DNA from 2 places in the Streptomyces sp. NPDC053427 genome. Region 1 is predicted to be linked to the other one. Evidence: riboswitches for the same ligand, from Rfam matches in the RefSeq annotation. Region 1 holds a riboswitch; the other holds the start of a gene.

The links. Region 1 has a riboswitch for glycine ahead of gcvP (aminomethyl-transferring glycine dehydrogenase). Riboswitches for the same ligand answer to the same signal wherever they lie in the genome.
Region 2: another riboswitch for glycine. It lies ahead of gcvT (glycine cleavage system aminomethyltransferase GcvT); the one in region 1 lies ahead of gcvP (aminomethyl-transferring glycine dehydrogenase).

The regions. Positions count from the first base shown of each region.
Region 1 covers NZ_JBITYA010000015.1:244,774-259,865, reverse strand. The annotation lists gene ACIGWZ_RS35300 (sugar phosphate nucleotidyltransferase) at 1-230, shown strand, start outside; gene ACIGWZ_RS35295 (DUF881 domain-containing protein) at 306-1,238, shown strand; gene ACIGWZ_RS35290 (small basic family protein) at 1,235-1,567, shown strand; gene ACIGWZ_RS35285 (DUF881 domain-containing protein) at 1,573-2,517, shown strand; gene ACIGWZ_RS35280 (FHA domain-containing protein) at 2,636-3,484, shown strand; gene ACIGWZ_RS35275 (MerR family transcriptional regulator) at 3,502-4,251, shown strand; gene ACIGWZ_RS35270 (bifunctional nuclease family protein) at 4,305-4,778, shown strand; gene ACIGWZ_RS35265 (MerR family transcriptional regulator) at 4,967-5,572, shown strand; gene ACIGWZ_RS35260 (DNA polymerase IV) at 5,640-7,091, shown strand; gene ACIGWZ_RS35255 (PRC-barrel domain-containing protein) at 7,001-7,384, opposite strand; glycine riboswitch at 7,499-7,597, shown strand; gene gcvP (aminomethyl-transferring glycine dehydrogenase) at 7,787-10,672, shown strand; gene ACIGWZ_RS35245 (DUF5999 family protein) at 10,757-10,960, opposite strand; gene ACIGWZ_RS35240 (hypothetical protein) at 11,260-11,850, opposite strand; gene ACIGWZ_RS35235 (glutamate-cysteine ligase family protein) at 12,445-13,995, shown strand; gene ACIGWZ_RS35230 (CPBP family intramembrane glutamic endopeptidase) at 14,432-15,092, shown strand, end outside.
Region 2 covers NZ_JBITYA010000012.1:41,835-56,926, forward strand. The annotation lists gene ACIGWZ_RS30210 (hypothetical protein) at 1-180, shown strand, start outside; gene ACIGWZ_RS30215 (hypothetical protein) at 535-777, shown strand; gene ACIGWZ_RS30220 (hypothetical protein) at 1,049-1,897, opposite strand; gene ACIGWZ_RS30225 (AAA family ATPase) at 2,281-3,816, opposite strand; gene ACIGWZ_RS30230 (DNA cytosine methyltransferase) at 3,942-5,141, opposite strand; gene ACIGWZ_RS30235 (L-serine ammonia-lyase) at 5,692-7,074, opposite strand; gene glyA (serine hydroxymethyltransferase) at 7,397-8,656, opposite strand; gene gcvH (glycine cleavage system protein GcvH) at 8,747-9,124, opposite strand; gene gcvT (glycine cleavage system aminomethyltransferase GcvT) at 9,236-10,363, opposite strand; glycine riboswitch at 10,515-10,610, opposite strand; gene ACIGWZ_RS30255 (AAA family ATPase) at 10,827-11,558, shown strand; gene ACIGWZ_RS30260 (enhanced serine sensitivity protein SseB) at 11,673-12,545, shown strand; gene ACIGWZ_RS30265 (enhanced serine sensitivity protein SseB C-terminal domain-containing protein) at 12,608-13,408, shown strand; gene ACIGWZ_RS30270 (ABC transporter permease) at 13,827-14,825, shown strand; gene ACIGWZ_RS30275 (ABC transporter substrate-binding protein) at 14,907-15,092, shown strand, end outside.

The DNA.
Region 1 (15,092 bases):
CGTGGGCGGTCAAGGGCCTGGTCATGCGGCATGTGGTCGAGGCGGCCGGCGACCGGGACGTGGACACCACCGACGGTGTGAGGGTCGTGGAGGCGGACGGCCGCTGGGTGCTGGTGCTGCCCGATCCGGCCGAGGCGGTCACGCACCTGTGGGCGGAGGGGCCGGACGACGCCTCCGCTCAGCAGCTGTTGGACGAGTGGGCGTCCGTGGTGGACAGCGCCGGACGCTGAGCCCGACCCACCGGCGTGCCCGCGATCGGGCACGCCGGTGGGGCCATTGGGAGACTGCGCGGGCGACGTGCGACGATGTGCGGCATGTCGCAGCAGCGCCCCGATCGGAGCACTCCCAGCAAGCCCGCTGCGCGCCCCGATGCGTCGATGTCGCTGCTGACCAATGTGATGGATCACAGCCTCGACGACGGGTACGCGGAGGCCGCCGCGCGGAAGTCCGCCGCGGGCGTACGCGGTCTGCCGCGCACCCTGCGGGCGAAGTTGGGCCTCGCGGCCGGACTGGTGCTGGCAGCGGTGGTCGTCACGGTGGGTGCCGCCCAGGCGCGGGTATCGGCACCGACGCTGGCCAAGGAACGCGAAGAGCTCATCCATCGCATCCAGAAGGGCACCGGCGAGGCGGACAAGCAGCAGAAGCGGGTGGACGCGACCCGGGACGCGGTCAGCAGGATGCAGCGCGAGGCGCTGAAGAAGCACGGCGGTGACAAGGCCGAGCTGCTGGCGCTGTTGTCCGGTTCGACCCAAGTGACCGGGCCTGGCGTGAAACTGGTGGTGGACGACGCCAAGGATGCGGAGTCCAGTGGGGGAGGGCCACGCGAGAGCAGTGGTTTCTCCGACACCGGGCGGGTACGCGACAGGGACATGCAACGCGTCGTCAACGGCCTGTGGGAGTCCGGAGCGGAGGCCATCTCCGTCAATGGGCAGCGGCTTACGTCACTCTCGGCGATCAGGGCCGCGGGAGACGCCATACTGGTCGACAACAAGCCACTGGTGCCGCCTTATACGGTGCTGGCGGTGGGGGACGGGCAGCGGCTGAGCACCGCGTTCCAGGACAGCGCCGACGGTCAGTATCTGCACGTCCTGCAGGAGAACTACGGCGTGCGTACCAGGATTTCCGCCGAGAGCGAGGTCATGCTGCCGCCCGCGCCCAGTTTGACCGTACGTACCGCAAAGCCGCAGGCCGGTGCCGCCAGAGCGGACGGCGCCGACACAGGGAAGGGCACATCGTGATCGCCGTACTGGGCCTCATTGTGGGAGTCGTGGTCGGGCTTGTGGTCCGACCCGTGGTGCCGACGGTGGTCGAGCCCTACTTGCCGATTGCTGTCGTCGCGGCGCTGGACGCCGTGTTCGGCGGTCTGCGCGCGATGCTGGACGGCATTTTCGACGACAAGGTCTTCGTCGTCTCCTTCCTGTCGAACGTCGTGGTCGCCGCGCTGATCGTCTTCCTCGGTGACAAGTTGGGCGTCGGCGCCCAGCTCTCCACCGGTGTCGTCGTGGTGCTGGGCATCCGGATCTTCTCCAACGCTGCCGCGATTCGCCGGCACGTTTTCAGGGCGTGAGGCGGATGGCAACGGACGAGACCCCCGAGCCGGAGAAGAAGCCGGAGCCGCAGCAGGACCGCAGCCCCGCCGACCGGCGGCCGATGCCTCCCGAGAGCCGGCCCGCTCCCAAGGCGGCCGATGAGGGGACGGAAGGGCGTAAACCGGACGACGCGCAGCAGAACGGCGACAAACCGGCAGACGCCGCCGCCCCTGCCCCAGGAGGGGAAGATGGGGGCGCGGGGAAGCCGCAGAACGGTCGGCAGCGGCTCGCCGCGAGCCTGTGGCCGCCTCGGCTGACCCGGGCTCAACTGATCGTTGCGTTGCTCCTGTTCATTCTCGGCCTCGGCCTGGCGATTCAGGTACGTTCCACGAGTGACAGCAGTGCGCTGCGGGGTGCGCGTCAGGAGGACCTGGTGCGCATTCTGGATGAACTGGACAATCGCTCCCAGCGGTTGACGGACGAGCAGCGGCGCCTGGAAGGGCAGAAGACGGAGCTGGAGAACAGCTCGGACCAGGCCGAGGAGGCCCGTAAGCAGACCGTGGAGAAGGAACAGCAGCTGGGCGTGCTGGCCGGGACCGTCGCGGCGCAAGGGCCCGGCATCAACCTGACCATCGCCGACCCGACGCACTCCGTCGAGGCGGACAAGCTGCTGGACACCATCCAGGAGCTGCGAGCGGCCGGCGCCGAGGCCATTCAGGTCAATGACGTACGGGTCGTCGCCAACACCTATCTCTCGGATGTCAGCGGCGGCGTGGAGATCGACGGCAAGCGGGTTACACAGCCTTACCGCTTCAAGGTCATCGGCAAGCCGGAGGACCTGGAGCCGGCGCTGAACATCCCCGGCGGGGTGGTTCAGACTTTGGAAAAGGAGCAGGCCAAGGTGTCTGTGACCCGGCAAGAGAAGATCATTGTGAATGCCTTGCGAGAGGCGAAGCGGCCTGACTACGCTCGGTCGTCTTCGCAGTGAGGTGTCCACGTATGTCCATGGCCCGGGGAGGGCATGAGGTAGCGGGGGGTCGGCGCACCGTGATTGTGGTGTGTGGTGGAAACTGTCTGCAGGCCACGGACGTTCACAGGATGTCCGGATCGGCCGGTGTGTGCATCGAGGGTTCGTCCTGCCCCACGGGCGGGTCTGTTTCGTTCAAGGGGAATCGCCCGTGAAGTTGTTTGGAAAGCTGTTCGGCAAGAGCGCCCGCCAGGAGGGCGGCAGCGGCTCGGCGCGGCATCGTGCCGCGGGCCGGGCCGATGAGAGCGGTGCGGGCGAGGACCGTCCGCTCTTCCGTGATGAGGTCAGCGGTCCGTCCGGGGGGTACGGCGCGGGTTCTGTTGACCCCTCCGGTGCCGCCCGCATAGGTTCCCAGGAACCATCAGCCTCATCCACGGGTGGAGGGTCGGCCGTGCCGGTTTGTACGAGGTGTGGGCACCGGAACGCCGAGGCGAGCCGGTTCTGCTCCAACTGTGGTGCGCCGCTGCGCCCGGGTGCACAGCCCGAGCGCGCGTCCGAGACGACCTCGACCATCTCCATCTCGGGGATCGAGGCCTATGACGCGGAGGCGACGGGCCAGACCCAGATGCCGTCCCTGTCGCCCGAGGCCCAGGCGGCCGTCGACGCCCTTCCGATGGGTTCGGCGCTGCTGGTCGTCCGCCGGGGGCCGAATTCCGGCAGCCGCTTCCTTCTGGACGGCGAGCTGACGACGGCGGGCCGGCATCCGCAGGGCGACATCTTCCTCGACGATGTGACGGTCTCGCGCCGCCATGTGGAGTTCCGTCGCGGCCCGGACGGGCGCTTCACGGTCGCCGACGTCGGCAGCCTGAACGGCACGTACGTCAACCGCGAGCGGATCGATTCGGTCGCGCTCTCCAACGGCGACGAGGTCCAGATCGGCAAGTTCCGCCTGGTCTTCTACGCGAGCCAGCGAGGCGCCGGAATCTGACCGGCCAGGGAAGGCATATGCGCCACTCACCGACGGGCGGTGCCGGGTCCTCCGGCGCCGCCTCCTCGGACGGCAAGCCGGTGAGCATCGGTACGGTGCTCACTTTGCTGCGCGAGGAATTTCCCGAGGTCACCATCTCCAAGATCCGTTTTCTGGAGGCCGAGGGGCTGGTCGAGCCGACGCGCACGCCTTCCGGGTACCGCAAATTCACCGCGGCCGACGTCGAGCGGCTGGCGGGCGTCCTGCGGATGCAGCGGGACCACTATCTGCCACTGAAAGTCATTCGGGAGCATCTGGACGCCCTGGAGCGCGGTGAGCAGGTGCAGCTGCCGGCCCAGGCCACTTCCTCGCGGGACCTGGTTCCGGGCATGCGCGAGCCTGGTGAGGACCGTCCGGCGGCCGCCCGGGTCGGCCGGGCCGAGCTGCTGGCCGCCGCCGAGGTGGACGAGGCGGCGCTCGCCGACTGGGAGTCGTACGGGCTCGTCGTCCCGGATGCCGACGGCGGCTACGACAGCGAGGCCGTCACGGTCGCGAAACTGGTCGCCGAGCTGGGGCGTTTTGGGCTCGAACCGCGGCATCTGCGGGCCGTCAAGGCGGCCGCCGAGCGGGAGGCGGGCCTGGTGGAGCAGGTCGTGGCGCCCCTCCGCCGGCACCGAAATCCGCAGACCAGGGCCCATGCGGAGGCCACCGCCAGGGAGCTGGCAACGCTGTCGGTACGCCTCCATGCGGCATTGGTGCAGAGCGCACTCAAGGTCCGCCTCACGTGAGCAAATGACTGCCCGACTACCCAAACCTGCCGGGCACGTCCTAGGGTTGCTGTGTGAACGAGCTCGACGTCGTGGGTGTCCGGGTGGAAATGCCTTCCAGCCAACCGATCGTGCTCCTGCGGGAGGTGGGAGGCGATCGCTACTTGCCCATTTGGATCGGGCCAGGGGAGGCCACCGCCATCGCCTTTGCCCAGCAGGGCATGGTCCCTGCCAGGCCGCTGACGCATGACCTTTTCAAGGACGTGCTGGAAGCGGTGGGCCAGGAGCTGACGCAGGTCCGCATCACGGATCTGCGCGAGGGAGTGTTCTATGCCGAACTGGTCTTTGCCAGCGGCGTCGAGGTCAGCGCGCGTCCGTCGGACGCCATAGCGCTGGCGCTGCGCACCGGGACGCCGATCTTCGGCACCGACGGTGTGCTGGACGACGCGGGCATTGCGATCCCGGACGAGCAGGAGGACGAGGTGGAGAAGTTCCGCGAGTTCCTCGATCAGATCTCGCCCGAGGACTTCGGCAGCAGCAGCCAGTGACGCCATCAGCCGGAAGCATCTGATTCCGGCCAAACTTATTAGCCGTTCCCCGCGCGAGGTCACGAGAAACCACTCGTAGGGTGATTATCACTCGGCGTGGCGAGCGCGGCGATCGTTGACGCACCCCGAGTGACTGCATACCGTCGATAAGGCAGGTCCCGTCCGGGACGTGGAGGACGGAGGGCGGCGTGGCAATCACCGGTGACGGTACGGCGGCGGAAGGGGCGTTGCCGCTCCACCCGAATGCAGCAATGAACCGCGCACCGGCACAGCCCGCCGCGGTGTCGGGGGACTGCGCGACGGGGACCATCGGCTACCGCGGTCCGACGGCTTGTGCGGCGGCGGGGATCACCTACCGGCAGCTCGACTACTGGGCGCGCACGGGCCTGGTGGAGCCGAGCGTCCGCCCCGCCTACGGTTCCGGCACCCAGCGGCTCTACAACTTCCGGGACGTCGTCGTCCTGAAGATCGTCAAGAGGCTGCTGGACACCGGGGTGTCGCTGCAGAACATCCGCACCGCCGTCCAGCATCTGCGTTCGCGCGGGCTGGACGACCTGACCCGTATGACGCTGATGAGCGACGGGGCCACGGTCTACGAGTGCACGTCGCCCGACCAGGTCGTCGATCTGCTCCAGGGCGGCCAGGGCGTTTTCGGGATCGCGGTGGGCGTGGTGCTCCGGGACGTGGAGGGCGCGCTCTCCGAGCTGCACGGGGAGCGGCTGGACACCGGCGAGACGCTGGTCGGCAAGAACCCGCGCGACGAGCTGGCGCGGCGGCGCAACCGGGCCGGCTGAGCCTCCGAACGCGGCCCCCGGCCCGGCAGCGGGCCGATTGTCAGTGGTGTGCGGGAGGATCGGTCATGTGAGACCCGCGCCGACGATTCTGCATCTGGACATGGATGCGTTCTATGCCTCCGCCGAGCAGGCGGCCAAGCCGAGCCTGCGCGGAAAGCCCGTGATCGTCGGCGGGATCGGGCCGCGCGGGGTGGTCGCCACGGCGTCGTACGAAGCGCGGGTCTTCGGTATCCGCTCGGCCATGCCGACCGCCCAGGCGCGCCGGCTGTGCCCCAACGCGGCTTACCTCAGTCCGCGGTTCCAGCTGTACCGCCAGGTGAGTGACACCGTGATGGAGCTGCTGCATGCGCTGTCGCCGCTGGTGGAGCCGCTGAGCCTGGACGAGGCGTTCGTGGACCTGGAGGCGGGCGGGGTGGCGGCCGAGGTGTCCGCCGTACGGGCCGTGGGGGAGCGGCTGCGGCGGGACATCCGGGCGGCCACGGGGCTGACGGGCTCGGTGGGGCTCGCGGGCGCCAAGATGCTGGCGAAGATCGCGTCCGAGGCGGCGAAGCCCGACGGCCTGATGGTGATCGAGCCCGGCACGGAACGGGAGCTGCTGGGGCCGATGCCGGTGCGGACGCTGCCCGGGGTGGGGCCGGCGACGGCCGAGGCGCTGCGCCGGGCCGGGATCCATACCGTCGCGGAGACCGCGGAGGCCGGTGAGGACGAGCTGGTGCGGCTGCTGGGCAAGTCGCACGGCGCGGGGCTGTATGCGATGGCGCTGGGCCGGGACGACCGCCCGGTGGTGGCCGAGCGGGATGCGAAATCCATCTCGGTCGAGGACACCTTCGAGGTCGATCTCACCGACCGGACGCGGGTGCGGGCCGAGCTGGTGCGGCTGGCCGAGCGCTGTGTGCAGCGGCTGCGGGAGGCCGGGCGGTCCGGTCGCACGGTGGTGATCAAGGTCCGTAACTACGACTTCTCGACGCTGACCAGGTCGGAGACGCTGCGCGGGCCGACGGACGATCCCGCGGTCGTACGGGAGGCGGTGGCGCGGCTGCTGGAGACGGTGGACACCACGGGCGGGGTGCGGCTGCTGGGGGTGGGGGTGAGCGGGCTGGCCGACTTCACGCAGGAGGATCTGTTCGCGCAGCTGGCGACGGAGCGGGAGGCCGAGGAGACGGCGGCCAGGGCGGCGGAGCCGGCGGCGGACGGGGCGGGTGAGCCGGAGGCGGAGGAGGAGCGGCCGCGCCGCTGGCATCCGGGGCTGGACGTGGTGCACGACGCATACGGCGCCGGATGGGTGCAGGGCAGTGGGGTGGGGAGAGTGACCGTACGTTTCGAACAGCCGTGGTCCGCACCGGGAAGGGTGCGGACCTTTGCCGTCGATGACCCGGCGCTGCGGCCGGGGGAGCCGTTGCCGCTGGTGGGCGGGGAGCCCGGGGCCGGTCAGTCCTCCGATCCGGCGATCCGGCCGAAGTCCTTGTCGCCCGGGGGAGGGGCGGGGTCGGAGGTCGGGGAGGAGATATCCAGCCGGTAGTGGTGGTAGAGCTGGAGTTCCTGCTCGGGAGAGAGATGGCGGCCCACCCCGAAGTCCGGGGCGTCCTTGATCAACTTGCGGTCGTAGGGGATACGCAGCCCCTCGTCGACGAGCTCGCTGGGCTCCAGGGGGACGAACGCGTCCCGGCTGAAGAGGCCGGTACGCACGGCCGCCCATTCGGGTTCGCCGGTCGCATCATCGAGATATACCTCATCAATGGTCCCGATCTTGGTGCCGTTCCGGTCGAACGCTTTGCGGCCGATCAGGCTCCGGGGATCGATATCGGTGTGCACAGCCCCTCCTTGTGGTCGCAGCTGCCCTGTGACAACTACCAAACGGCACATTTCATGCCCCGGCCACTCGAAGGTTCCCTCGAGAGGTGCGCTGGTAGGCTGACGTTTGGCCGCTGACCCCATGCGGGAGAGTCCCTTGCCGTTCGCGGCGGGGGCGCCGAAGGAGCAAATCCTCCCCGGAATCTCTCAGGCATCCCGTACCGCATGGACGAGGTCACTCTGGAAAGCAGGGCGGGCCGCGGAAGGCACAGTGCCGGGACCCCTCCTCACCGACGGTGAAAGCCGGGCCGCAGCCTGCGGACCCGGTGAAGCTCTCAGGTTGAGATGACAGAGGGGGAGGCCGTCCGGGCACCCGCGCCGTGGTGCCCCTCGTAGGTCGCAGTGACCAGGAGGCCCCCGCAGATGACCACCAATCGCATCTCCTTGACCGAGCTGGAGCGCGGTACGCCCTTCGAGCGCCGGCACATCGGCCCCGACCACGAGGCGCAGGCGAAGATGCTCGCGCAGGTCGGCTTCGGATCGCTGGACGAGCTCACCGCCACCGCCGTACCCGACGTGATCAAGAGCGCGGAGGCGCTCGGCCTGCCGCAGGCCCGTACCGAGGCCGAGGTCCTCAAGGAACTGCGCGGCCTCGCGGACCGTAACCAGGTCCTGTCGTCCATGATCGGCCTTGGCTACTACGGCACGTTCACCCCGCCGGTGATCCTGCGCAACGTCATGGAGAACCCGGCCTGGTACACGGCGTACACGCCCTACCAGCCGGAGATCTCGCAGGGCCGCCTCGAGGCGCTGCTCAACTTCCAGACCATGGTCGCCGACCTGACCGGACTGCCCACCTCCGGTGCCTCCCTGCTGGACGAGGGCACCGCGGCGGCCGAGGCGATGGCGCTCTCCCGCCGCATAGGCAAGGTCAAGGAGGGCGTCTTCCTGATCGACGCGGACTGTCTGCCGCAGACCATTGCGGTGATCCAGACCCGCGCCGAGCCGACCGGCGTCGAGGTCGTCGTCGCGGACCTGAGCGAGGGCATTCCCGCCGAGATCGCCGAGCGCGGCGTCTTCGGTGTGCTGCTGCAGTACCCGGGTGCCTCCGGCGCGGTGCGCGATCCGCGCGCCGTGATAGCGCAGGCCCAGGAGCTGGGCGCGGTCGTCACCGTCGCCGCCGACCTGCTCGCGCTGACGCTGCTGACCTCGCCCGGCGAGCTCGGCGCCGACATCGCCGTCGGCACCACCCAGCGCTTCGGCGTCCCGATGGGCTTCGGCGGGCCGCACGCGGGCTTCATGGCCGTGCGGGAGAAGTTCGCCCGCAGCCTGCCCGGCCGCCTGGTGGGCGTCTCGGTCGACGCCGACGGCCACAAGGCCTACCGCCTCGCGCTGCAGACCCGTGAGCAGCACATCCGCCGCGAGAAGGCCACCAGCAACATCTGCACCGCGCAGGTGCTGCTTGCGGTGATGGCCGGAATGTACGCGGTCTACCACGGCCCCGAGGGCCTGCAGACCATCGCGCGGCGCACCCACCGCTACGCCACCGTTCTGGCCGAGGGCCTGCGCGCGGGCGGAGTGGAGATCGTCCACGACGCGTACTTCGACACGCTTACCGCGCGGGTGCCGGGCCGGGCCGCCGAGGTCGTCGCCGCGGCCCGCGAGGCGGGCGTCAACCTCCGACAGGTCGACGCGGACCTGGTCGGTATCGCCTGCGACGAGACCACCGGGCGCGCGCAGCTGGCCGGTGTCTGGGGTGCCTTCGGGGTGCAGGGCGACGTCGAGCAGCTGGACGCCGTCGCTGCCGAAACGTTGCCGCAGGGTCTGCTGCGCGAGGTCGACTACCTCACGCACCCGGTCTTCCACCAGCACCGTTCCGAGACCGCGATGCTGCGCTACCTGCGCACGCTGGCGGACAAGGACTACGCGCTGGACCGCGGCATGATCCCGCTCGGCTCCTGCACGATGAAGCTGAACGCCACCACCGAGATGGAGCCGGTCACCTGGTCCGAGTTCGGCCAGCTGCACCCGTTCGCGCCCGCCGACCAGGCGCAGGGCTATCTGACGCTGATCCAGGAGCTGGAGGAGCGGCTCGCCACGGTCACCGGCTACGACAAGGTCTCCATCCAGCCGAACGCCGGATCCCAGGGCGAGCTCGCGGGTCTGCTGGCCGTCCGCGCCTACCACCGCGCCAACGGCGACGAGCAGCGCACCGTCTGCCTGATCCCGTCCTCGGCGCACGGCACCAACGCCGCCAGCGCCGTGATGGCCGGGATGAAGGTCGTCGTCGTCAAGACCGGCGAGGACGGCGAGGTCGACGCCGACGATCTGCACGCCAAGATCGAGAAGCACCGGGACGAGCTCGCGGTCCTGATGGTCACCTACCCCTCGACCCACGGCGTGTTCGAGGAGCACATCACCCAGATCTGCGCGGCCGTGCACGACGCCGGCGGCCAGGTCTACGTCGACGGCGCCAACCTCAACGCGCTGGTCGGCCTCGCCGAGCCCGGCAAGTTCGGCGGCGATGTCTCGCACCTGAACCTGCACAAGACCTTCTGCATCCCGCACGGCGGCGGCGGCCCCGGTGTCGGCCCGGTCGGCGTCCGCGCCCACCTGGCGCCCTACCTGCCCAACCACCCGCTGCAGCCCACCGCGGGCCCCGAGACGGGCGTCGGGCCGATCTCCGCGGCCCCCTGGGGCTCGGCCGGCATCCTGCCGATCTCCTGGGCGTACGTCCGGCTGATGGGCGGCGAGGGCCTCAAGCGCGCCACCCAGGTTGCGGTCCTGAGCGCCAACTACATCGCCAAGCGCCTGGAGCCGCACTACCCGGTGCTCTACACCGGCCCCGGCGGCCTGGTGGCCCACGAGTGCATCATCGACGTCCGGCCGCTGACCAAGGCGACCGGCGTGAGCATCGACGACGTCGCCAAGCGGCTGATTGACTACGGCTTCCACGCGCCGACGATGTCCTTCCCGGTGGCCGGCACGCTGATGATCGAGCCGACCGAGAGCGAGGACCTGGGCGAAATCGACCGGTTCTGCGACGCGATGATCGCCATCCGCGCGGAGATCGAGAAGGTCGGCTCGGGGGAGTGGGACAAGGACGACAACCCGCTGCGCAACGCCCCGCACACCGCGGGCGCGGTGACCGGCGACTGGTCGCACCCCTACAGCCGCGAAGAGGCCGCCTTCCCGGCCGGTGTCGTGGCCGCGGAGAAGTACTGGCCGCCGGTGCGCCGCATCGACGGTGCCTTCGGCGACCGTAACCTCGTCTGCTCCTGCCCGCCGCTGGACGAGTACGACGTCTGATCCATCCCTACGGAGCGTCCGTACAACATCAAGGGCCCTCGGCAGTTCTGCCGGGGGCCCTGTTGTACTGCCAGGCGCTGACGGTCAGGCCACGCTGGCAACCCGTTCGGCCTGCGGCCGGTGCGGGGCGATGACCTGCCCGTCCGGCAGCAGCTCACCGGTGTCCTCGAAGAGCAGGACGCCGTTGCACAGCAGGCTCCAACCCTGCTCGGGGTGGTGCGCCACGGGATGCGCGGCTTCCCGGTCGCTGGAGTCTGCGGACGGGCATGGAGGTTGGTGCTGACACATGGAAGTTGTCTTTCGCTGCGGTGTGAACGTCGTCGTGCGGCTCGATGAGGTGGTCATGGCCGCTCCCCCGTTTCCATCGGTTGGTCCCAGTGTTGCCCCACGGACGGGTTTCCGCAGGGATTTCGCCGCAGTAGTACTCACTGGATAGGGACGCATCACCCGTGCGGGCGGTTCAATTGCTTTCGGCCTCAAGGGGGTTGGGAGTATTTCCGGTCCACTGGACCGCCCGGGTGAGCGCAGCGCTGCGCCCCGCGTCCGGAAGGGGCGCGGGGCGCAGGGTCGGGCGACGGCGTACGCCGTCAGGCGGCCGGGGAGTCGAGCAGCGGGCCGGGGCCGATGCGCAGGGTGAGCCGGGGGAGCAGATCGGCGACGCGCTGCGGGTGGTGCGGGGCGATGCCGGGCGGGGCGGGCGCCAGGGGTACCAGCAGGTCACTGGGGGCGGGCAGGCCGGTGGTGCCGTCCGAGGCGATGTCGTGATGCAGCCACAGCGTGAGCATGTACAGCTCCGGTACGGACAGCAGCCGAGGCTGGTACGGCGTGGCCAGCGGCTCCGCCTGCTGGAGGGCCTGCTCGGTCGCGCCCACGTACGGGCCGCCGCAGAAATGCGAGAACGTCCAGCCGTCGGCGGTGAGCATCGCCTCGGCGGCCGCCACGGCGCGCTCCCCGCTGCGGACGAGGAAGCGCCAGCCCGCCAGCCGGGTGAGCGGCGGGCCGCCCGCACGGCTGACGTCGTCCCAGACGTGCACAGGCAGCGGACGGTCGGGGCTGAGCGGGCCTTGATGGGCGCGCAGGGCGGAGGTCGGGGCCTCGCGGACGGCGGTGGGCGAGCCGAGGGCGGCGAGAACGCTGCGCAGGGCGGGCGCAGGGGCAGGGGGGAGGTGCAGCGGCATGGTGGGTCGCCTCTCACTTCGGAGACACGGTGAAGCCGGGCAGGTGCGGACGGCGCTGTCAGCATGCGGGGCCAGAGCATGGCCGACCGGAGCGGCAGCCCCGGTGGGTCAGCCGCAGTGCCCCAGTGCCGGTGGGAACACCGCAGCACTGGGCGCCAACTCTCTGCCTCGTGTGCGGAGTTTATACGACGTATGTTCTGAAAATGTTTCGGCTACTGGTCTTGTGGATTTCCGGCAAGGCGGAATCCGGGCCCTTCTCCGGGGGGATTTTCACCGCTTTGCACGGGCCTTCGGGTGCGCCACCTCATATTTCACCACGGAAGCGGTAGGCCGGATCTCGTCGGTGTTTTTCACAAGAGAAATGCGGATGGCGATGGCCGCCGAGATATGCCGTTGGCGCGTGCCGCAGGTATCCCCCGATGAGGTTCGGACTCTCCGTCACTTCGAGCCTATCGGCACCGGCACGCCCTTGAGGCGTTATCGATCAGATTGCTGGGGCATCATCGACCGTAGCGCGTGCCCCGGTGGTGTCGGGGACGGCCCCAATCGGCCCGTGGCCGCGGGCCGTTCGCTCGATCGAGGAAGGACCCTTCGATGGGGGAGAAGGTCGCCGCGCACGGGATCGACCTGGCTGACCGGGAGCGTTATCGAAGAAAGCTGCACGAGTGTCTTACGGGATTGCAGAGGATGCTGACGGAGAAGAGGTTCGACCGGCCCAAGAATCTCATCGGTATGGAGATCGAGCTCAATCTCGCGGGCGCGGACGGACTGCCCAGAATGCTGAACTCTCAAGTTCTGGAACGCATCGCGAGCCGTGATTTCCAGACCGAACTCGCCCAGTGCAGTCTCGAGGTCAACATCACGCCGCACCGTTTGGCCGGTCGCGTCCTCGACCAGCTCGCCGAGGAACTCCGTACGGGCTTCGCCTACGCCGACAGAAAAGCCCGCGAGGTCGCCGCCCGGATAGTGATGATCGGCATTCTGCCCACCATGGCCGCCACCGACCTCACGGCCGCCAGCCTCTCCGCCATCGATCGCTATGTGCTGCTCAACGACCAGATGCGGGCGGCCCGCGGCGAGGACTTCGCGATCGACATACAGGGCGTCGAGCGCCTGGTCGCCCGCTCGGCCTCGATAGCGCCGGAAGCCGCCTGCACATCCGTACAGCTGCACCTGCAGGTCACCCCGGGCCGGTTCGCCGCCGTCTGGAACGCCGCGCAGGCCATCGCCTCCGTGCAGGTCGCCATCGGCGCCAACTCGCCGTTCCTCTTCGGCCGCGAGCTGTGGCGTGAGTCCCGGCCGCCGGTCTTCCAGCAGTCCACCGACACCCGGGCGCCGGAACTCCAGGCCCAGGGGGTGCGCCCGCGCACGTGGTTCGGGGAGCGCTGGATCGACTCCGCGTACGACCTCTTCGAGGAGAATCTGCGGTACTTCCCGCCGCTGCTGCCGATCCCGGGGACGCAGGAGCCGCTGCGGATCCTCGACGAGGGCGGCGTGCCCGACCTGGCGGAACTGGTGCTGCACAACGGCACGGTCTACCGCTGGAACCGCCCCGTCTACGGGGTCGCCGACGGCGCCCCCCATCTGCGGGTCGAGAACCGGGTCCTGCCGGCCGGCCCCACCGTCGCCGACGTCATCGCCAACACGGCCTTCTACTACGGCCTGGTGCGGGCGCTGGCCGATGAGCCCCGCCCCCTCTGGAAACGCCTGCCGTTCGCCGCCGCGGCCGCCAACTTCGACACCGCCTGCCGGTACGGCATCGACGCCTGCCTCCACTGGCCACGCTCCGGCCGCGCCGGCGGCATCACCGAGATGCCGGTCGTACGGCTGGTACGCCAGGAACTGCTGCCCCTGGCGGCGGCGGGACTGGACGCCTGGGGCATCGAACCGGCCGACCGGGACCTGTATCTGGGCATCATCGAAGACCGCTGCGCCCGGCGGGTGAACGGCGCGTCCTGGCAGGCCGCGGCCTTCCATCACGCGCTGCGGCAGGGGCTGGACAGGGATGCCGCGCTGGCCGCGATGACCCGGCGTTACAGCGAGCTGATGCACGCCGGGCAACCTGTGCACACCTGGCCGGTGGCCTGGGCGGTGGGCGCGCCGCCGGCCGTACCGGGGGCGCGGCACTCCGTCGAGAGCGCCTGATCGGGGCGGGCCGACGCGGCTCAGGGGTGCCCGGGGGCTGTGGGGTACGGATCCTCCTGCCTTGGAGGAGCCGCGAGTTCGGGGGAATGGCGTCGGGGCGGGCCCCCGTGCTCTCCGGCGCGGACGGATCGGGCAAGCTGTGTCGTTCCATTGCGGTAGCGCCTCTCCCGATGCCCGGAGCCCGTTGTCCCGGACTCGATCGGGATCAGGAGAGGGAACGCGCCACGTGGATGGCGCCCGTCCCCGGCCTGTCGCGCGCGATCTTCGTACCTGCTGTCGAGACCCTGGCGGGGCGGTGGTGGTGAAGCGGCGGCAGCCCGGAGGTGGAGGAAGCGTGGAGTCGGAGACGAGTCCCTTGGCTGATGCGGATGTTCCAGGCCGAGGGCCTGGTACGGGACGGGATGCGGGGGTCGCGGAGGGGCCGTTCCGGAGCGTCCTGAGGAGTGAGACGCTGCTCGTTCTGGCCCTCTCGCTCGGGGCCAGCGCGCTGTCGGCGCTCATCAGCTTCATCGGCTCGGTGACCAGATCCGGCGCCCTCAAGCACCAGGCGGCCACGCTCAATGCGTCCCATGCACCCGGCCGGCCATGGCTGGATCTCGCCTGGCAGCTGTTCGGTATCGCGACCGCCCTGGTGCCCGTAGCCCTGGTGGCGCACTTCCTGCTGCGGGAACGGGCGGGCGGACTGCGCGCCCTCGGCTTCGACCGGCGGCGGCCCGGCTTCGACCTGAGCCGCGGCGTCGGGGTGGCCGCGGCCATCGGCGGCAGCGGACTGCTGCTCTACCTGGGTGCGCGGGCGGCCGGATTCAATCTGACGGTGGTTCCCGAGGCGCTGCCCGAGGTGTGGTGGAAGATCCCGGTGCTGATCGCCTCCGCGGTGCAGAACGCCGTGGTGGAGGAGGTCATCGTCGTCGGCTATCTGCTGCGCAGGCTGGGGCAGTTGGGCTGGGCCCCGATGGCGGCACTGGCGGCCAGCGCGGTGCTGCGCGGCTCGTACCACCTCTATCAGGGCATCGGCGGGTTCATCGGCAACACGGTGATGGGCGTGATCTTCGTTCTGCTCTACCGGCGATGGGGCCGGGTCGGGCCGCTGGTCGCCG
Region 2 (15,092 bases), on a different contig from region 1:
GACTTCCCCGGCGCGGTCACCTCCTACCGCTTCGCCCACGACGCCACCACCCGCGCCACCCACTGGACCTCCCACGACGCCACCACCCGCGCCACCCACTGGACCTCCCATGGCGCCACCACCGGCAACAAGCGGCCCCTCATGTCCACGCCGCTCTACATACCGGGCGCACTCGAATAGGGCTGGCCGCGCGTGGACGGCACCTCGGACTACACCAGCGTCAAGGACAAGACGACGCTCACCGAGCACGCCAAGGCCGACCTGCGCGAGGCCTGGAACCGGACCACGATTCCCGAGATCACGGTCAACCTCGAAGCGGCTGGCCGCCCCCCCCCCGCCATCCTCGGCGCCGTCCCAGACCCTCATCGCCGCTCTCGGCCTCGACGCGGCCGACGTGCTCGCCCTCCCCTGGGGCCGCGGCCTCGCGCTCGCCGGCATCGCCGCGGTGCTCTCGGTTGTGACCTTGACAGCCACCGGTGGTACCGGCGGCCGCGGCCCCGGCGTCACCGAGGTACCGCAGGGAGCCCTCCGGCCGTGAGTGACGACCAGACCCCGGTCGTCACCATCACCCCGGCCGAGATGTACGGCGAACTCCGTGGCGTCCGTGAGAGCGTCAGTCACATCGAAGGCAAGCTCGACGGCTTCGCCACCATCAACGACCAGGAAGAGCGCATCCGCCGCCTGGAAGTCAACCGGTGGCCCTGGCCCGCCATCGTCACCCTTGCTGCCGTGGCCGCGGCGTTCGCAGCTGCCTGGCAGCTGACTGCCCGTTCCTGATCGCCGCTCCGCTCCGGCTGTACGCCGGAGCGGAGCGCCTCGTGCGTTTCGGCGCCTAGATTGGGAAGTTCTGGTTCAGCCAGGAACTGACCGCCCCGACGGTGGAGTAGCCGTGCCCATGGAGCAGGTCGGTGATGTCACGGCCACAGATGAGGGCGATGGGATGGCCGTTTTCGCGCCCTCTTCCTGCACCTGCTTGTGGAAGTAGGAAAGTGATGAAGACACCGAAGTTACGATGCCGCAGGCGGGAGATGAGCCGACTATCTCCTCATCAAGAGACAAACGGTTCTTCCTCTTCAGGCTTGGGGAGGAAGGTACTCAGATGCGCGGGTCCAACGATGTGGATTGGCGACCCATCGAGTATCTGGCATCCCCCGTTTGTTACTACGTCATCAGGCCCCACGATGAAGCCCTCGGTAGTAACCACAAGTTGCTCAAGTGCCTCAGTCACGTAGGTTGTGATCTGATGGTAGCCATCTCGGCGGACTCCCTTTTCGTCTGTGTACTTGCACTCGAATAGATACGCAGCGGCTCCGCGCCGGACGATCGCCAAGTCAGCACCCACGGGGTCGGCGTCACCAGAGAATGCCTCCGCCATGAGATCTCGGTAGGGGGAGTCAATTCCGTAGTGCTTGAACATGCTCCCTGACTCAAACCAGATGTCCCACTCATGGCCATCAGGGGAGATCGCAGTGTACTGAGGGCCGTCTTCCTTGCTTGCTGACAGAGGTCGTCGACTGGTTAGCTTCCAGTTCGCCGAGCGAAGGCTCTTCAGTAGGACACCCAGGACCCCGAGGTGAAACAGGCGCCACCGGAGCTTCTTGTCCGGGAGCAGATGCCTTCTGGCAAACTCCATCGGACTCTCTGAATCTACTTCTACGAGGAACGCTGCGACATGGGCCAGGTGGTTCCAAGGTGATCCGGACCTTCGCAGTGCATCCAGGTCTTGTCGGGTTGGTCGTTGGCCCACTGAGGAGCTCAGAGGCTTTATATCCTTAATTGCCCTCAGTACGCCAATCTGATTCTCTGCTGCGCCTTTGAGTGATTTCTCCTCTACTTTAAGGGCATCTGAGCGGATTTTGAGAATCTCCGTGATTGTCCAAGTGAGAGTGGTTGCCATCACCTGGTCAGGAGTTTTATCTCGTTCATTCAGGACGTACTCGCTAGGCGGCCATCTACCTCGATTGCGTGTGGCGATCCAGTCAATCCCAGGGCCTGGGTTGGGTGCGATTCGCCGATTACGTCGACTGGTAGCAGGTAGGGCGTCAAGCCATTCCGACGCACTTGTGGGCCATTTTTCGATCATCGGGATCAACTCGGCGAACAGGATGCGATTAGCCCGCCGTTGGATGTCGCGCTGCGACCACTTAACTTCGGCCCAGTCATCTGTGGCGCCAGCAAGGGCTGCGTATAACTGTGCCTTGCTACTCCAGCCCCGCAGTACCTCTTCGAGGCCATCTTCTGGTACCAGGTGTTCGTGCTCTTCGGAGTTTATTTCGTTCATCAACGGATGTGCTGCAGTTGTTGGTTTACCCAGTCCCACTCTGTGGAAAGGGCGTCTGTCCCTGAAATCTGTTCGCCGAGTTCGGCCAGTATGGGATCGTCGAGCCGGGCCAGCCAGGGTCCAAAGCAGAGTAGATATGCTTCGGCAAGCAGAGGAAGGATTTGTGCGTCAGAGTTCTGCAGCCCTGCTTCTACGCTCTTGGGGAGCGCCAGGAAGAGGGCAGGACCCATGGCCGTCTCCGGCCTTGAGTAGTGAATGTTGTAGATTCGCTCGATGCGTTCGGTGATCTCCGGGACATAGTCTTCAGAGATCTTTAGTCCAGCCGTCCGCTCTTCGAAGATCTCTCGGAAGAGTTCGGGTCTGGGTGGAGCGACGGGAATCTGGGCAAACCTGCGTCCGAGCGCTAGGCCAAACCTGAAGACGCGTTGTGCATCAAGGGAGTTGTAGGTTCCGATTAGCCGCCATTCTCGTCCGGCCCTGTACTCGGTGAACCTTTCTTCTTCATCCTTCTCGTCTTCCGCGGTGTCCTCAGTGCCTACCTCGGACCGTGCGGCGTCGGTCCACCCCAAACGAATCTCAGCTGGAATCCCGGGTGCTGCACGCCCGAGTGTCACGGAGTCGGTTGAATCGCCTGTCAGCCACGTGAGTAGCCCGCCGAAGATTCGGTCCATGTCTGCCCGGTTGGCTTCGTCAATGAGGAGCCACTTGTCCTTCTGGATCGCTTGCAGGACATAGCCAGGCTCGAAACTGATGGCGCCATCTTTGTCTACGCTTTCGCCTCCAACGAGCTCGCGTGTTGTCCAGCTTTCGTCTGCTGTGACCGTCATGAGCTCATGATCCATCGTCATGCCGAATGCACTCGGATCTTCTCGGAGCTCGCGGATGATCTCCCAGACCAAGGAAGACTTTCCGGTGCCCGGTGGGCCGACGAGCATGACGGCCTTGTGGGATGCGATTGCGTTACGCAGCATCCTTCTCGTTCGGTCGTCGATCTTCAGCGTTGGCACGAACTGAGGACTGGGGGGCTCAGGATCACCTGGATCTGTAAATAGCGCCGCAGTGCGGAACGTGTGTGCCGCAGCATCGGAAACGGGCTCCGCCTTGAAGTTGGAGGATGCGTAGTCAGGGGCTTGGCACGCCTTACGCAGCTCTGCGATCAGCTTCTTGCTCTCATGGCCTTCCGGTCCAGTGAGCATGATCATGGGGCGCCAAGGCAGCTCTTCCTCCTCGTGCCGCATCATGATCAACATGGGCTGGCCTGTGTCTCGAACGACACTTCGCGCGGTGTCAACACTGGCTTCGTACTGATGCTGGTACGGGACGAGCGCGATCAGCAAGTCTGCTTCCCGCGCACGGGGCGACTGCGTCATCCGTACCGTCATGTTGCCGGCCTTGTTGACGTAGCTGGTGTAGATCTTGCCTGCGTCTGGGCTGATCTGCTCCGAGAGGTATTCCTCCAAAAGCCGATACTTCGTGGCACTTGGCGCAGTGTGATTGACAGGGGCCAGAAGGTGATTGATCTCGATCAAGGACACGCTGGCGAGCGTAACTCCTGGTCGTTCTCAGCGGGGCTGCTTATTGAGATTGGGTGCCTGCGCCAGCCGCCACGCCCTGGGGCGTTCGTGGGGGAGCATCAGCGGGTGATCGCGGAGTGTGCTCCCTAGCTCCCAGCAGTAACTGTCGGCTGCGTGAGCTCGACGTGTTCCTTCATGTGAAGGAGGAAGGTCTCATCGAACTTGAGATTCGCCCTCTGGGTGCGGGAGTAGAACCCAGCGGCCGCGCGATGACTCAGAGGGGTAAGGCCGCCGCGGTCGACGAGTTCCATGAGGTGCGTGTACTCGCGGTGCTCTGGCCACATGGAGGCGTAGGAACGCCACCTCTTGCCGTTTTGTCCCCAGGCCGCTGTCGGCCAGCGAGCGCTGTCCGACAGCATGTCGGCTTCAGACTCGTCGTACTTGCCAGGGTTGAGGAGCTCCTCACCAAGCCACTTCGAAACGCCGACCGTGACTGCGTTGCCGACCAGCTTCCAGCGGTCGCGGCCGCTCTTCTTGTCGGCTGTGGCTTCGGTCAGGGTCCAGTCCTTGTCGAAGCCCTGAAGCTGCTCGGCGTCCGTGATCGACGGGGTCACAATCCGATGGCCTGCGGGATTGCTCGGAATCCAGATGCCCGGCGGCGATGGGATGCTCAGGCTCGAGCCGCCCTTGACCGTCGGGACTGCGTCTCGCGCCCATCCCAGACCGCGGAGGCCCTCAGTCCAGTAGAAGCCGTGAGCGTCGGTGGCTCGCTCGCTCTCGTCCGGATCGCCAGCATCCTTGGAGAGGAGGACATCACGAGGGTCTTCGGTGAGGCTCGCTACGAAGAGGACGCGCTGACGGCGCTGAGGTACGCCAGTGAATCGGGAGTCCACGAGTCGGTAGGCCCACCGGTAGCCCAGAGCTTCGAGCTCCTGGACGAGGTGAAGCATCGCCTTGCCCTTGTCGAGCACCAGCATGTTCCGCACGTTCTCCAGTACAAGCCAGCGCGGGTGGTGCTTCTGGAGCAGACGGAAGACATGAGAAACGAGACCAGACTGCTCTCCCGCGATGCCAGCGGTGCGGCCAGCCTGGGAGAGGTCCTGACACGGGAACCCTGCAGTTACGACGTCCACGTCACCAGGCAGGGCCTTGAGATGTTGGACATCAGGATCGAGAGGGACGTCAGGGAACTGCTTGGTGAGAACAGCCTTGGCCGGCTCCCAGACCTCACAAAGCAGGGCAGTCTCCAGCCCTGCTTGTTTCAGGCCAAGCTCAAGCCCGCCCACGCCGGCGAAGAGGCCTGCTACACGGAGGGGCTGTTGACTCACGACTTGCTCATTGCTCACGGCGGAGATCCTGTCACACGGGACCGACACTGACGGCGACGTCGCTGGCGGGCAACACTCCTCTTACTGCCGCATTCGACTGCACGTTGAACGGTGAAGACCCAGGCAGCGGCGTTCCTGCAGGTCAGTGGCTGGAAGAGGAGGACGAATCCGGGAGGATGCAACCTTGGAGAGCCCAGGTCGTATTCGGTCGTACCGAGCACCTACTGCGGGGCGGCGGGAAGTCACGGATCGTGGATCTTGAGGCAATGGTCTACGGCTCAGCAGCTGTGGGTTCGAATCCGGCTGAGTGGCACAGGAGCCGCGAGATCAGCGCAGGCCCTTTGTGTCGCCGGTACGACATCGCAAGGCAGGGATTGCGTCAGCCGACCTAGCCCCGCATCGGACAAGCGTCGCGACGCAGGGCGGGGCCGTTTCAGCGCGTTTCCTGGGGAGCGGCTGGGGAGAACCAGCCCTCCTTGGGGAGCAATTGCGGAGCCCCGGAGCGATCAACGACAACGCGTCGTGAACGCTCCGAAACGCAAGACCTCCCAGGTCAGGGCGAGTTCGATCAGCACTCGATGATGTTGACGGCGAGCCCGCCGCGTGCCGTCTCCTTGTACTTGACGCTCATGTCGGCGCCGGTCTCCTTCATGGTCTTGATGACCTTGTCGAGGGAGACGTGGTGGCGGCCGTCGCCGCGCAGCGCCATCCGGGCGGCGGTGACGGCCTTGACGGCGGCCATGCCGTTGCGCTCGATGCAGGGGATCTGGACGAGGCCGCCGACCGGGTCGCAGGTCAGGCCGAGGTTGTGCTCCATGCCGATCTCGGCGGCGTTCTCGACCTGCTCGGGGGAGCCGCCCAGGACCTCCGCCAGACCGCCCGCCGCCATGGAGCAGGCCGAGCCGACCTCGCCCTGGCAGCCGACCTCGGCTCCGGAGATGGAGGCGTTCTCCTTGAAGAGCATGCCGATGGCCCCGGCGGCGAGCAGGAAGCGGACCACGCCCTCCTCGTCGGCGCCCGGGACGAAGTTGACGTAGTAGTGCAGCACGGCGGGGATGATGCCGGCCGCGCCGTTGGTGGGAGCGGTCACCACCCGGCCGCCGGCCGCGTTCTCCTCGTTGACGGCCATCGCGTAGAGCGTGGTCCACTCCATGGCGTGGGCGGCGTCGTTGCCTTCGGAGCGCAGGGCGCGGGCGGCGTTGGCGGCGCGGCGGCGGACCTTGAGGCCGCCCGGCAGGATCCCCTCGCGGGACATGCCGCGGGCCACGCAGCCCTGCATGACGCGCCATATCTCGAGCAGGCCCTCGTGGATCTCCTCCTCGGTGCGCCAGGCCTTCTCGTTCTCCAGCATCAGGGAGGCGATGGACAGGCCGGTCTCGCGCGAGAGGCGCAGCAGCTCGTCGCCGGTGCGGAAGGGGTGCGTGAGCACGGTGTCGTCGAGCTTGATGCGGTCCTCGCCCACCGCGTCCTCGTCGACGACGAAGCCGCCGCCGACCGAGTAGTAGGTCTTCTCCAGCAGCGGGGCGCCGCTCGCGTCGTAGGCGAAGAGGGTCATGCCGTTGGCGTGGTACGGCAGGGAGCGGCGGCGGTGCAGGATCAGCTCGCGGCTCTCGTCGAAGTCGATCTCGTGGGTGGCGCCGATCTCGGCGCCGAGCAGGCGCAGCCGGCCGCTGGTGCGGATGCGCTCCACCTCGTCGTCGGCGGTCTCGACGTCGACGGTGCGGGGGGAGTGGCCCTCCAGGCCCAGCAGGACGGCCTTGGGGGTGCCGTGGCCGTGGCCGGTGGCGCCGAGGGACCCGAAGAGCTCCGCGCGCACCGCGCTCGTCTGGGCGAGCAGACCGTCCTTCTTGAGCCGGCCGACGAACATGCGGGCGGCACGCATCGGGCCGACGGTGTGGGAGCTGGAGGGGCCGATGCCGATGGAGAAGAGATCGAAGACGGAGATGGCCACGGTGGCGGACTCCCTTGTCTGCTCGTGGTGGACGTGGAGCGGTGGGGCGGGGGTGGAGCCCAGACGGCAGCAGGTACGTTTCTGCGCCGATTTTCGAGCGTAACCCGGACGGCGGCCCAGGCCCATGGACGGGCATCGTCGGATGGCCGTCGCCGGGGACAACGCCGGGTGACCGACGCCGGGGGCGACGACGGTGCGCGCCCGTGCGGGCACGGACCGGCCGCGAGTCCGGGGCAGGTGTGCGGCCCCGGGCTCACGGCCGGTTCCTTATGTGGTGAATCGCGTCACATCGCGGAAAAAGCGCGGTACGACGTGAACCGCGTCACAGGGACGGGTACAGCGGGTGCTTGTCCGCCAGCGCCGTGACGCGGGCCTTGAGCGCCTCGGTGTCGTAGGACGGCTTGAGCGCCTCGGCGATGATGTCGGCGACCTCGCGGAAGTCCTCGGCGGTGAAGCCGCGGGTGGCCAGCGCCGGCGTGCCGATGCGCAGGCCGGAGGTGACCATCGGGGGGCGGGGGTCGTTCGGGATGGCGTTGCGGTTGACCGTGATGCCGACCTCGTGGAGGCGGTCCTCGGCCTGCTGGCCGTCCAGCTCGCTGTTGCGCAGGTCGACCAGGACCAGGTGGACGTCCGTGCCGCCGGAGAGGACGGAGACGCCGACCTCGGTGACGTCCGGCTGGATCAGGCGCTCGGCCAGGATCCGGGCGCCCTCGAGGGTCCGCCGCTGGCGCTCCTTGAACTCCTCGGTCGCCGCGACCTTGAAGGAGACCGCCTTCGCCGCGATGACGTGCTCCAGCGGGCCGCCCTGCTGACCCGGGAAGACCGCCGAGTTGATCTTCTTGGCGAGTTCCTGGGTGGAGAGGATGACGCCGCCGCGGGGGCCGCCCAGGGTCTTGTGCGTGGTGGTGGTCACGACGTGGGCGTGCGGCACGGGGGAGGGGTGCAGGCCCGCGGCCACCAGACCGGCGAAGTGCGCCATGTCCACCATCAGGTACGCGCCGACCTCGTCGGCGATACGGCGGAAGGCGGCGAAGTCCAGCTGACGCGGGTAGGCGGACCAGCCGGCCACGATCAGCTTCGGGCGGTGCTCCTTGGCGAGGCGCTCGACCTCTTCCATGTCGACCAGGTTGGTCTTCTCGTCGACGTGGTAGGGGACGACGTTGTAGAGCTTGCCGCTGAAGTTGATCTTCATGCCGTGGGTCAGGTGCCCGCCGTGGGCGAGGTTGAGACCCAGGATGGTGTCGCCCGGCTTGATGAGGGCGAACATGGCGGCGGCGTTGGCCTGCGCACCGGAGTGCGGCTGGACGTTGGCGGCCTCGGCGCCGAAGAGCGCCTTGATGCGGTCGATGGCGATCTGCTCGACGACGTCGACGTGCTCGCAGCCGCCGTAGTAGCGGCGGCCGGGGTAGCCCTCGGCGTACTTGTTGGTGAGGACGGAGCCCTGGGCCTCCATGACGGCGACCGGAGCGAAGTTCTCCGACGCGATCATCTCGAGGGTGGACTGCTGGCGGTGGAGCTCGGCGTCGACGGCGGCGGCGACATCGGGGTCGAGCTCATGGAGGGAGCTGTTGAGAAGCGACATGAGTCTTTCCTGGAGGGGTCAGGGAGCGGCGCGAGGGGGTCCCCCGAACGGAGTCCGGGAGGCCTCCGCACGGGGGCGGACCGGGAGGCGTCAGCCGGTGATGAACGCGGCGTACTCGTCGGCCGAGAGCAGGTCGTCCGGTTCGCCGGTGATCTTCACCTTGAACAGCCAACCACCCTCGAACGGGGCGGAGTTCACCAGCGAAGGGTCGCCGGAGACGTCCTCGTTGACCTCCACGATCTCGCCGTCCACGGGCGCGTAGAGGTCGCTGACCGACTTGGTCGACTCCAGCTCACCGCAGGACTCGCCCGCCGTGACCGTGGCACCGACCGCAGGAAGCTCCACGTACACGACATCGCCGAGCGCGTTGGCGGCGTGCTCCGTGATGCCGACCGTCGACACGCCGTCCTCGGCGGCCGACAGCCACTCGTGCTCCTTGCTGTAGCGCAGCTGCTGGGGGTTGCTCATGGCTCGATTCTCCTGTACGCGAAGGGGTGATCGTGAAAGCGGTCTTGCACAGTGAGACGGCAGCGCGTGCCATTCCCGCGGTGAACCGTTGCTTCAGGCGCCGGTGAACGGCTACTTCTGGCGCTTGTAGAAGGGCAGCGCCACGACCTCGTACGGCTCATGGGTTCCACGGATGTCCACGGCGACACCCTCGGTGCCGGGCGTGGCGTACGCGGCATCCACGTACGCGATGGCGAGCGGCTTGCCCAGGGTGGGGGAGGGCGCCCCGGACGTCACCTCGCCGATGACCGTGCCGTCGGACGCGACGACCTGGAAGCCGGCGCGCGGCACCCGGCGGCCCTCGGCGATCAGCCCGACCAGCTTGCGCGGCGGAGTGGTCTCGGCGCGCTCGGCGGCCGCGGCCAGCGCGGCCCGGCCCACGAAGTCACCGTCGTTGGTGGTCTTCTCGAACTTCACGACCCGGCCCAGGCCCGCGTCGAACGGCGTGGTGGCGGTGGTCAGCTCGTGCCCGTACAGCGGCATGCCCGCCTCCAGGCGCAGCGTGTCGCGGCAGGACAGCCCGCACGGGACCAGCCCGGAGTCCTTGCCGGCCTCGGTGAGCGCCTCCCAGAGGGCGACCGCGTCCGCGGGCCGGACGAACAGCTCGAAGCCGTCCTCGCCGGTGTAGCCGGTACGGGCGATCAGCGCCTGGACACCGGCGACCGTGCCGGGCAGGCCCGCGTAGTACTTGAGGCCGTCCAGATCCGCATCCGTCAGCCGCTTCAGGATGCCCGGGGACTCCGGCCCCTGCACCGCGAGCAGGGCGTAGGCGTCCCGGTCGTCGCGCACCGAGGCGTCGAAGCCCGCCCGCCGCTCGGTCAGCGCGTCCAGCACCACCTGGGCGTTGGAGGCGTTGGCGACGACCATGTACTCCTGGTCCTGGAGGCGGTAGACGATCAGGTCGTCGAGGATGCCGCCCCGGTCGTCGCAGATCATGGTGTAGCGGGCGCGGCCGGTGCTGACGCCGCCGATGTTGCCCACCAGCGCGTAGTCGAGGAGGTCGGCGGCCTGCGGGCCGGTGACCGTGATCTCGCCCATGTGGGAGAGGTCGAAGAGGCCGGCGCGGGTGCGGACGGCGACGTGTTCGTCGCGCTCGCTGCCGTAGCGCAGCGGCATGTCCCAGCCGGCGAAGTCGGTCATGGTCGCGCCGAGCGCGCGGTGGGTGGCATCCAGCGCGGTGCGGCGGGGGGCATCAGTCATGGTTCTGGGCTCCCAGGCATGGGTGACAAGACGGTCTCCCCATCTGTCATCGGAACCTGAGAGGTTCACCGGGATCCCGCGAACGGACCCGGTTTGCACCTTGGGTGGAGCCGCCCCTTCAGCCGGGCTGCGGCTCGCTTTTCAGATCTGCCTCGCCCGCGCGGTATAGGGGCCTGAGAGATTCAAGGGAGGACTTGCTCCTTCGGCGCCCCGCCGTGGCGGCCGGGGACTCTCCCGCGCGGATTCAAGCGGCCGGTATGCAGTTGGCTGTGCCCGAGTGAGCAGAGATGCGCACGTGGCGCCGACATCATTGCACGGGATCGCCCGTTCGAGGAGGGGTGGCCGTCACCCGGCTCGCGAGCTGGACGGATCCGGCATTCGCCTTGATGGGCATTACCGTTTCTTGACACTCTGCGAGGTGGGAACGGGGCCGAACCGGCACCGAACCGGACCGGGAGGGGCGATCACGGTGCACAGTGAAGCCGCATTCGCGACGACGTCAGGGGTTGCTCCCCCGCAGCCGGGGGACGCTCCCCAAGGACCGCCGGCGGCCGGGCGCCGCCCCACGCCCGCACCGCACGGCGTCGTACGGCCCGGCCGCAGCGCCGCCGTCGTGGACCTGCGGGGCGCGGGCCACCGGCCCGCCGAGCTGCGCTTCCCGGCCGGCGACCTGGTGGTGGTCTCCGGCCTGCCGGGCAGCGGCAAGAGCACCCTGATGCACCGCATCGTGCCGGTGCTGGACGCGCGCGGCGCCGCGGTGCACCGCATCGATTCGCAGGACGTCCGCGAGCGCTGGGAGCGCGGCAGGCTGCGCCGGCTGCCGTACGGGATCTACCGCCCGCTGGTGCGGGCCGCGCACTATCTCGGGCTGCGCCGGGCGCTTCGCTCCGGCGACAGCGTGGTGGTGCACGACTGCGGCACGCTCGCCTGGGTGCGCCGCTGGATCGCGCGGTCGGCCCGGCGCCGGGGCGGCGGGGCGCATCTGGTGCTGCTGGACGTGTCGCCCCAGGTGGCGCTGTCCGGGCAGGAGTCGCGCGGGCGGGGGGTGTCGGGGTACGCCTTCGCGCGGCACCGGGGCGCGGTGGGCCGGCTGGTCGGCGCCGCCGCATCGGGGCGGCCGCCCGCGGGCTTCGGCTCGGTGGTGCTGCTGGACCGGCGGACGGCGAGCGCGCTGGAGACGGTCGGCTTCGGCTGAGCGACCGGCTCGCCTTTGGACGTCCGGGCGGGCGGCCGCCCCGCACGCTCCACCACCGGGTTTCTCGTTTAGGGTCGTTGGCCAGAAGGCGCGGTTCGGAACGGGTGGATGCAGATGACATTTCCGGAGCAGGGGAACTTTTCGGTGCAGGGGAACTTCCCTGAGCAGGGCGGCGGTCCGGCGTACGGGGACTTCCCGGACCAGGGGATACCGCAGCTGTCCTGGCCCGCGAACGAGCTCGAGGAGGTCCTCGGGGCCGCGGTCGGGCACCCGGGTGCGGGCGGCCGGATAGTGGAGGTCCTGGGCCGCAGCCGGTTGTGGGTGCCGCTGCCCAACGGCGGCGGCCCGGAGAGCGCGGGACCGGGCGCCCGCGGGCTGGACCTGCCCACGGTCGAGATCGAGGGCGCGGCCTATGTCCCGGTCTTCAGCTCCGAGCAGGAGTTCATGAAGGTGGTCGGGTCCCATATGTCCTTCACCGTCGCCCCGGCCCAGGAGTTCGCCCGGGGGCTGCCGCCGACGCTGGGGATCGCGGTCAATCCGGACGGCACCATCGGCGTCCCGCTGCCGCCGCCCGCGGTGGCCCAACTGTGCCGGGCGGGACGCGGCGAGGCGGACGCCGGTCTGCCGAGCGGCGGCCGGGTGCGGCTCTTCGAACCGGACTGGCAGGACGAGCCGGTGGACTTCCTGGCCGCGGCCGGACTGGAGTTCTCCGCTGCCGGAATTGTCCTGACTGCCCGGCGTGCCCTGGCCAGCGTCGAGGGCGACACGCCCGCGCTGTTCGTCGGTGTGCAGGTCGAGGCCGCCGCCTCCGCGCTGCAGGACGGCACCGCCCGCGATGCGGTGCTCGATGCCCTCGGACGTGCGCTCGGCGCGGTGCCGGTGCCCTGGCCCGTGCAACTGGTGATGCTCGACATCGCACAAGGCGACCCGGTCGCCGACTGGCTGCTGGAGCGCGTGCGACCCTTCTTCTCCCGGGACCACTCGTAAGCTGGTGGCATGACAGGCGGGCGCACCCCCACGCGCCCCGCCGATGAGAAGGGACGATCCACGTGAGCGCGGGTGCGCATCAGGGAGCGGCGGCGGCCGACCAGGTCGAGCAGATGCTGCAGCAGGTCTCGCCCGGCCGCTACGACGCCTACGAGGCGCTGTTGCACGCGCTCGCCGCCGGTCAGGTCTGGATGCTCCTGTGGCAGGGCCGTGCCGGGATGCCCGACGCGCAGTACGGGAACATGGAGGTCGAGGGCCTGGGCTACGCGCCCTGCGTGACCTCCGCCGCCGAACTCGCCGCCTCCGGCTGGAACCGCGACCACGAACTCGTCACCGGCGTGGAGATCGCCGCCTCGCTCTTCCCCGACCGCTGGGGTCTGTGGCTGAACCCGCACGCCCCCGGCGGCGGCGTCGGCATCCCCTGGCTCGATCTGCGCCGCATCGCCGGCGGCCTCGACCGGCTGCCGGCCGGGCCGCTGCGGATCTCCGAACCGGTCATCGACATCCCGCAGTTCTATGCCCTGCTCGCCCAGAATGCCCACCGGACGCCCGCTGTGCGGTCGTTGCGCCGGGCCTGGGTGCAACCCGCCCTGGGTGCCCCTTATCTGGCGATCGGGCTGGATCTGTACGACGCCGGGCAGCCGGCCGTGGACTCGGTGCGGCTGATGGTCCAGCAGTCGATCGGTGCCGTTCCGGACGGTCTGCCCGTTTCGACGGTCGCGATGAACGACGAATACGACCCCGTCGCCATGTGGATGCGCGCCTCCACCCGGCCCTTCTTCGACCGCGACGGCTACGGCCGGGCGCCGGGACAGCCGCCCGCCCCCGCCACCTACGGTTACGGCTACCCGCGCCCCTACTGACGCCCACGTCAGCACCGAACGCCGCCACCAGGCGTCGATCTTGGGGTGAATTGGCCCCGTGTGCCCCGCGGTTGAGCCCCTTTCTCGCGGACCTGCGCCCCGCTCAGCCACTACTGCCGTCCGTATAACGGAACCCCGCGAGCCACATCACAGTTGCGCATCCATTCACCGTCAGGACTGGTGAGTGATCGCGAATCGGATGAAGACTCCGGCAACAGAGAGCTTCGGTTCTTTGTACGACCGACCATCCCAACCGGCGTCGCGCGCATCCTCCGCACTTCCACGGACGCACTTCCGCGATGCCCGATCGACCTGCACGGCCGCCCCATCGCGGCCGTTGCACCAGTGATGTGAACCAAGGCCGCTACCGCGGCGGGCGTGGGCCGACCACCGTCGGCCGAGAGGGGTCAAAGGCACCGTGACCGCACCGATCGAGACCACCGGGGCGGCTGCTGAGGCGCAGCCGGAAGCGGTGCTGCAAGGCGTGGAGAGCAAGCGCATCGAGGGGCGCTCGCTCGGCCAGATCGCGCTGCTGCGCTTCAAGCGCGACAAGGTCGCGGTGGCGGGCGCCATCGTTGTCATCCTGCTCGTCGTGCTCGCCGCGCTCTCCCGCCCGATCCAGTCCCTGCTCGGCCTCGACCCGGACAGCCCCAACCAGAACCTGATCGACCCCAACACCACGCTGCCCAAGGGCGACTTCGGCGGCATGAGCGGCGATCACCCCCTGGGCGTGGACCCCAAGTTCGGCCGGGACCTGCTCGCCCGCATCATCGAGGGCTCCTGGGTCTCGCTGATCGTGGCCTTCGGCGCGACGCTGCTGTCCGTCGCCATCGGCACCGTCCTCGGCGTGGTCGCCGGCTTCTACCGCGGCCGGGTGGACGCCTTCATCAGCCGCATGATGGACGTCTTCCTCGCCTTCCCGCTGCTGCTCTTCGCCATCGCGATCTCCGCCTCCCTCCAGGGCGGCGCGTTCGGCCTGGAGGGCCTGCCGCTGCACATCTCCGTCCTGATCTTCGTGATCGGCTTCTTCAACTGGCCGTACATGGGACGGATCGTGCGGGCGCAGACCCTGTCGCTGCGGGAGCGCGAATTCGTGGACGCCGCCCGCGGCATGGGTGCCCGCGGGCCGTTCATCCTCTTCCGTGAACTGCTGCCCAACCTGGTGGGGCCGATCATCGTCTACTCGACGCTGCTGATCCCCTCCAACATCCTCTTCGAGGCGGCGCTGAGCTTCCTGGGCGTCGGCATCCAGCCGCCCCAGGCGTCCTGGGGCGGCATGCTCAACCAGGCGGTCAAGTACTACGAGGTCGACCCCCAGTACATGATCGTCCCCGGCCTCGCGATCTTCGTCACCGTGCTGGCGTTCAACCTGCTCGGTGACGGCCTGAGGGACGCACTGGACCCGCGCAGCCGCTGACTTCCGCCGGCCATCCGCCCAGACGCCTCACCTGCATTTCGAAGTTCTGCATTTCGACGAACGAAGGGGATACCGACCACGATGCGAAGGTCAGTTCCGGTCGCGGCTATCGCGGCCATCACCAGTGCCGGCCTGCTGCTGGCCGGCTGCAGCGGCAAGGGCTCCGACAGCGGCGACAGCAAGGCGAACGCCGCCACCACCGGGATCGTCAACGCCTCGAACGAGAAGGGCGGCACGGTCAACTATGCGATGAGCGACGCCCCCGAG